Regions from separate parts of the Acinetobacter sp. NCu2D-2 genome, predicted to be linked through region 2. Evidence: predicted binding sites of a transcription regulator. Region 2 holds the regulator's gene; each other region holds the start of a gene.
What was found. Region 2 encodes PhoB, which activates phosphate uptake and scavenging genes when phosphate is short. Its sites were predicted from a motif close to TGTCATNAANCTGTCATAA; they were not measured.
Positions count from the first base shown of each region.

Region 1: A3K93_RS06435 (porin) is a predicted target of PhoB. The motif match lies at 1,181-1,199, and genes of this name have one in related genera.
Region 3: A3K93_RS03300 (inorganic phosphate transporter) is a predicted target of PhoB. The motif match lies at 923-941, and genes of this name have one in related genera.

Region 1 is NZ_CP015594.1:1,350,775-1,353,053, forward strand. It holds gene A3K93_RS06420 (NAD(P)-dependent oxidoreductase) at 1-277, shown strand, start outside; gene A3K93_RS06425 (YARHG domain-containing protein) at 360-626, shown strand; gene A3K93_RS06430 (HIT family protein) at 657-1,070, shown strand; gene A3K93_RS06435 (porin) at 1,369-2,279, shown strand, end outside.
Region 2 is NZ_CP015594.1:2,487,169-2,489,447, forward strand. It holds gene A3K93_RS12005 (TetR/AcrR family transcriptional regulator) at 1-350, shown strand, start outside; gene phoB (phosphate regulon transcriptional regulator PhoB) at 586-1,296, shown strand; gene phoR (phosphate regulon sensor histidine kinase PhoR) at 1,319-2,279, shown strand, end outside.
Region 3 is NZ_CP015594.1:714,004-716,282, forward strand. It holds gene metH (methionine synthase) at 1-523, opposite strand, end outside; gene A3K93_RS03300 (inorganic phosphate transporter) at 988-2,279, shown strand, end outside.

The DNA.
Region 1 (2,279 bases), 1.1 Mb from region 2:
TTGTATCAATGCTTCGAGTGGTAAAAGCATGGTGACAGAAACGATTTTCCCACAACGAGTGCTTACTCGTGAATTTCCTGTAACCTTTGCCCTGCCACTTCTTGCTAAGGATACAGGCATTGCTTTAGATCTTGCCCGTGAAGCCAAACTTGCAACACCGGTACTGGCTACTGCACGAAATATGATTCAAGCAGCAAACGCTTCATCGGATAATGTTGTTGATTTTTCAAGTGCTGTCAAAATGTATGAATCATGGAGTAAAATCACACTTGAGTAATATCTCGCCATTGAATAATCATAATTAAACCGCAATATTGTGTGTAAATAGGCACATGAAGTGAACATTTAAAGGAACTCTCATGAACAAATTTTCTGTTGCAGCTGTAATGAGTCTAGCGACTTTGTTTGGGGCTTCAACTACGGTTTTTGCATCTGAACAAGAATGCAAAAAGTTAAAAAATGAGCATGACATCATCTATGCAGCGAAAGGCTTCTGCTTTAAAGACCCTGAAGCAAAAGCGAAATTCAATGATGAATGTCGCACACCAAACCCGAAATTCAATGAAAAAGAGAAACAAAAGCTTGACGAGATTAAACAACGTCAGAAAGAATTGAACTGTAAATAATACGTGTTCAAAACATTCAAGGAATAAATCATGACATATGATGATCAGAATATTTTTGCAAGAATTTTGCGTGGTGAACTCCCTGCAATTAAAGTCTATGAAGATGATCAAGTTCTTGCATTTATGGACATCATGCCTCAGGCAGAGGGTCACACTTTGGTGATTCCAAAAACACCTGCAGTGACCTTACTTGATTTAGCTCCTGAAGCTGCGGCTTATACCATTCAAATCGTGCAAAAAGTGGCGAAAGCCATTGAAAAAGCCTTAGGTGCTGAAGGCATTGTGTTAATGCAACTTTCAGGTGCTGCAGCCGGTCAAACTGTTCCTCATGTGCATTTCCATTTAATTCCAAGCTCTATTCATGAACTTGGTAAACATGCCGCACAAATGGGTGACCAAGACAAAATTAAAGTGCTTGCTGAAAAAATCAAAGCAGCACTTTAATTTTCTCAACTGATTTATAAAAGGAGCCTCGGCTCCTTTTTATTTATGTATCCATTTATTTTTCTAACGCAAATTCATTGATTGTCACTCATATTCAATGCTGCATGTTTTTATGACAACAACATGACCAATAAACGACAAAGTTAATAAATTAACATTTTGATTATATTTAATTTTATTGAAATATTTCTTTAACCATACTGTCTTATTCATCATCAATACTGAGCACCAATAGAGATGTAGCGATCAACGTCACTACAGAGATTCAAGACCACCGAAGTCTTTATTGGAGCACACAATGAAAAAAACCTTTATCGCATTTACGCTTGGGGCAACCGTATTCACACCCATCCTTGCATCTGCTGCAGATGTAAAAATTTATGGACGCGCGCATGTTTCACTGGATTATTTAGATGATGGTCAAGAGTATCGCGATGTCAACCTATCTTCAAATTCATCACGTATTGGTTTTAAAGCTGAACACCAACTTGAAAATGATATGACCGTGTTTGGACAAATTGAACAGGAAATTAATTTTGCTTCCGCAAGCAAAGATTCTAAAGGTGTTGATTTTGCGACACGCGACACCTTTGTTGGTCTCAAAGGTAATTTTGGACAGGTGAAAGTTGGACGCTTCGATAGTCCGTTTAAAGTGGCTCGAAATCCCGTGAATTACTTTGGAGATATGGTGGGTGATGTGCGTAATGTCACCCGTGTAGGTAATCAAAAGTTCGATGAACGCAATGAAAATACCATTGAATATAAATCTCCAAACTTTGCTGGTGGATTTAATGTCGCCGCTGCTGTATCCATGCATTCAGCAACGGGTATTGCTAAAGATGCAGACGGATCAGATCAAGATGACAACAAAGCCTATGATCTTGCACTCACCTATAAAAATGGTCCTAGCGATATTGCTGTTGCTTATGAGAAATATGAAGAAAACTCAATTGAAGCGAAAGCACGTCATGCAATTCGTGTTGCTGGCGCATATGACATCTCAGAGCAATTCAAGCTTGGTGCGCTCTATCAACACTCCAAAGTCAATAACGAAGATCAAAATGCATCCATCTACGGCGTTGCAGGTGAATATAAATTGGCACCTAAAACCACACTGCGTGGAGAATACTTTTACCGTGATGTCGACATTGATGATGCAAACTCAAGTTTAATCGCAATTGGTGTAGAACATCGACTCGATAAAGACGT
Region 2 (2,279 bases):
AAGCGGGTCTGACTGCACTTCTGACCACCTTAAAAGATAATCCCAAAATGGCACGCATTATTTATATTGATGCCATGCTGGTTCAAGAATTACATAATCAAGCAACCATCCAAGAAACTATGCAAAGGTTTGATCGTATGATTCATGCCTTTGTGATGCTGATGATGCCCAATCTGAAACGTACTGACGGCGAAATTGCCTTAGTGGCAACTGGTTTAAATGGTTACGTCACTCAGATTGCCATTCGTTGGGTCATGAGTGGCTTTAAGCAGTCGATGGATGATGTGCTTTCTTCATGCAGTATCGTATTTATGGCGTTATTGGAAAGCTTTTCTGAACAAGCTGAATGATGCGGATGCTTTGTAAAAAATGATTTCAATTGACCGCTTTTACGCATGATTACAGAAATGTGACTAAAATTTAGATCAATTGAAAACAAAGGCTTACCTCATTTTAATTTGAATTTATTGGCAGAATGATCAGAATCCTGTGACTTGCAATGATACTGTCACAATTAATCTTTGTAATAAGCCTGTCATATAAAATAGAACGGACCACCGTTGACATGAAAAAGGATATTGCGTTGTGAAAGATGACTATATTTTAATCGTCGATGACGAACTCCCGATTCGGGAAATGATCCATACGTCTTTAGATATGGCAGGTTTTCAGTGCCTACAAGCTGAAGATGCAAAACAAGCCCATCAAATGATTGTCGACCAACGTCCAGCTTTAATTTTACTGGACTGGATGATGCCGGGTGGTGTTAGCGGTGTAGATCTTTGCCGTCGTTTAAAACGCGATGAAAACCTCTCTGAAATTCCAGTGATTATGCTGACCGCTCGTGCAGAAGAAGACCATAAAGTTCAAGGTCTGGATGCCGGTGCAGACGACTACATGACCAAACCTTTTTCAACACGTGAATTGGTCTCGCGCATTAAAGCAGTATTACGCCGTGCCAATGCCATGAACGGTGAAAAAACCATTGATGCCAATGGCTTGGTGTTGGATCCTGTCAGCCAACGTGTGAGTTTTGCCAACAATATTTTAGATATGGGACCGACAGAATACCGTCTTTTGGCTTTCTTTATGACCCATCCAGAACGTGCTTATACACGCGCACAATTGCTTGACCAAGTTTGGGGTGTCAACGTATATATTGAAGACCGTACGATTGATGTGCATATTCGTCGCCTACGTAAGGTTTTAGAACCGTATAATGCTGACCGTTATGTGCAAACTGTACGTGGTACAGGTTATCGCTTCTCAACACGTGCTGATGCTGCGCTCGGCTAAATTTTAAGGTCAATATTGCTTTATGTATGAACCCTACCCCGTCCCCGAACTTGCTCGCGAACATAAACAATTTCGCTATAGCAGCTTGTGGGATTTTGCCAAACAGGATTTACGCTTACTGGCGTTATTCTTAGTCATTGCCTGCTTTATTGGCTATGGCATTGGTTATTTTTGGGTCTGCATCGTATTGGCTTTCGTGGCGTTCTTTGCTACACAAATGCGTTCACTGTATTTGGTCAATGAATGGATTTCCAATCGTCCTTATGATGTTCCACCCAACATCAATGGCATTTGGGGTGCATTGCTCTTTAACGTTTATCGTGCACAGCGCCAAGAACGCATTGTTCAGGCAGAAATGATGGCTTTAATTGACCGTGCTCAATCTTCATTAATTGCCTTGCAAGAAGCAGTTGTGTTGATTGATGAAAATCAACAAATTGAATGGTGGAATCCAGCGTCAGAACAGTTACTCGGCATTTCAGAAAATGACAAAGCTCGTAATATCTTAACCTTATTACGTCAGCCAAGCTTTGTTGAGTATTACAACGATATTGATGCTTCACCCGATGGTCTAAAGATGAAATCTTCAATGTTTGAAGATCATTATGTGCAAATCAAAATGACCCGCTTTGGTGGGGAAAGCCGTTTATTGGTCGCTTATGACATTACGCGGATGCATAACCTCGAGCAAATGCGTAAAGACTTTGTCGACAATATTTCGCATGAACTACGCACACCGCTGACCGTGCTGAGTGGCTATATTGAAACCTTTACCGACCAAGAAGATATAAGCCCACGCTGGAAGCGTGCTTTTGATCAAATGCAATCGCAAACGCGTCGTATGAATGCCTTGGTCAATGACTTACTACTCTTGTCGCGTTTAGAAAACGAAAAGAAAATTGCCAAAAACCAAATTATCGACATGCCAAATTTGATGAACCAATTGTTCGATGATGCACAGGCCTATAACGTCGATTATGGTC
Region 3 (2,279 bases), 970 kb from region 2:
TGATATCGACGCCGCCTTCAATGAGCGCTTTGGTCGACTCAATATAATTTACTTTGAGTTCATCAAAAGTGATGTTACGAAACGCAGGGTCATTTACATTCGGTGAAATCGACGTCGTACGAGATGTCGGCCCAATCACACCTGCCACAAAACGTGGTTTTTCAGGCGTTGAATATTTGGCACAGGCTTCTTTTGCAAGGCGCGCGGCTTCACGGTTAATCTCAGGGACCAAGTCTTCCATGTGGTAATCCGACATGGAAACACGTGTACCGTTAAAGGTATTGGTTTCAATAATGTCCGCACCCGCTTCAAGATAGGCTTCGTGAATGCCTTGAATAATCTGTGGCTGAGTTAACACCAAAAGGTCATTGTTGCCTTTAAGGTCATATGCCCAATCTGCAAAACGCTCACCACGATAATCGGCTTCTTCCAGTTTATGGCGTTGGATCATGGTACCCATTGCACCATCGATAATTAAAATTCTCTTGGCAAGAAGTTCTTTTAGAGTGGCAAGTGTGGACATTCAAACTTTCTCAGCAGAAATCAAAAACATCGGTCATCTTAGCAGAATTAAACAATGAATTCTGCGGCTCATTCCTCAGAAAGATGGATATGCTTGATATGAAAATTTGATAAGAGCGAAATGATTTAAGCTAGGCTGAACAAGACGAAATCCACGCGGATGCGTCATCAAAATGTCATGATTGAAGCTTAAATTAGCAATATGAAAACATTTGACATGAATATGACAGCAAATGTTTCAAAGCAGATCTAAGGGTAATAATTAAGCTGATATAACATAATTAGATAGAATATTTTATAAGTGATTGTAATTAAAAAGATTAAAATTCATGGGTAAGTGTGTATTAAGATTAAAAAAACGACAAAAATGTGTAGATAACTGCATCAGATAACGGCACATTGTCATATAACTGTCATAATTAAATTGAACAATAGATTCATTCTGAATCCTCTATTCCTGCTTGAATGAATTCTAATCAAACTCCCGTAGATTCTGCACAACAATCGGCTCCACAAAAGTCGACCAATGTTCATGTGCCTACACCGAAATTTTTTATGCCGGTGTTTTTAACACTTATTATTTCTACGCTGATTTATATTGGCTTTCAATTAACTGCAGATTTAGCGCACGTTCCGCCTGTTGGTCTTTATTCAATGATCATGTTGGCAACGGCTTTATTTATCGCGCTTAGCTTTGAATTTGTAAATGGCTTCCATGACACAGCCAATGCGGTCGCGACAGTCATTTATACCAATGCACTGTCTGCACCTGTTGCAGTGATGTGGGCTGGCTTTTGTAATTTCCTTGGGGTAATGGTAGCAAGCGGTGCGGTGGCTTACGGGATTATTGCTTTATTGCCTGTTGAACTGATCATGAATGTCGGTTCAGGTGCAGGCTTTGCCATGGTCTTTGCGATGCTGATTGCAGCCATTTTATGGAACTTAGGAACATGGTTCCTTGGTATCCCAGCATCAAGTTCACACACCTTGATTGGTTCAATTTTAGGTGTGGGGATCATGAACTATATCTTACACGCAGGCACAGGTGCTTCGGGTATTGATATGGAACAGGTGCTGAAAGTAGGTAAAGCCCTACTGTTTTCTCCATTGATTGGTTTTGCTTTTGCGGCAGTTTTATTCTTGCTTGTGAAGAAAATCTTCCGTAAACAGCTTGAACTTTTCCAACCGCCTGAAGGTAATAAACCACCACCACCATTGATTCGTGCCATTTTGATCTTCACATGTACAGGTGTAAGTTTTGCGCATGGTTCAAATGATGGTCAAAAAGGTATGGGCTTGATCATGTTAATCTTGATCGGCTGCGTTCCATTGGCATATTCACTGAATAAAAACTTGGATCAAGAACACATTCAGTCATTTAGTCAATTGTCTCAAAATACTGCTCAAGTGATTTATGCGCAGCATGAAGATATTCCTGATGAGCAAGCACGCGCAACGATCACGAAGTATATTCAGACTAAAGAAATTACGCCTGAAGTAGTGCCTGCATTGGCAAGCTTAACTGATCATTTGGGTGAGAAAGTTGGTACTTATAGCAACATCAAAGAAGTACCGGAAGATCAGGTTGCAGAATTCCGTAATGATATGTACTTGAGCACTACAGCGTTTAAACGTTTGGATAAAGCAGATGCTTTACCCGCGATGACGCCTGCTCAAGAAGAAACAGTGAAGGAATATCGTAGCAACCTTGATTCATTCTTACAGTACATTCCGACGTGGGTAAAAGTAGCTACAGC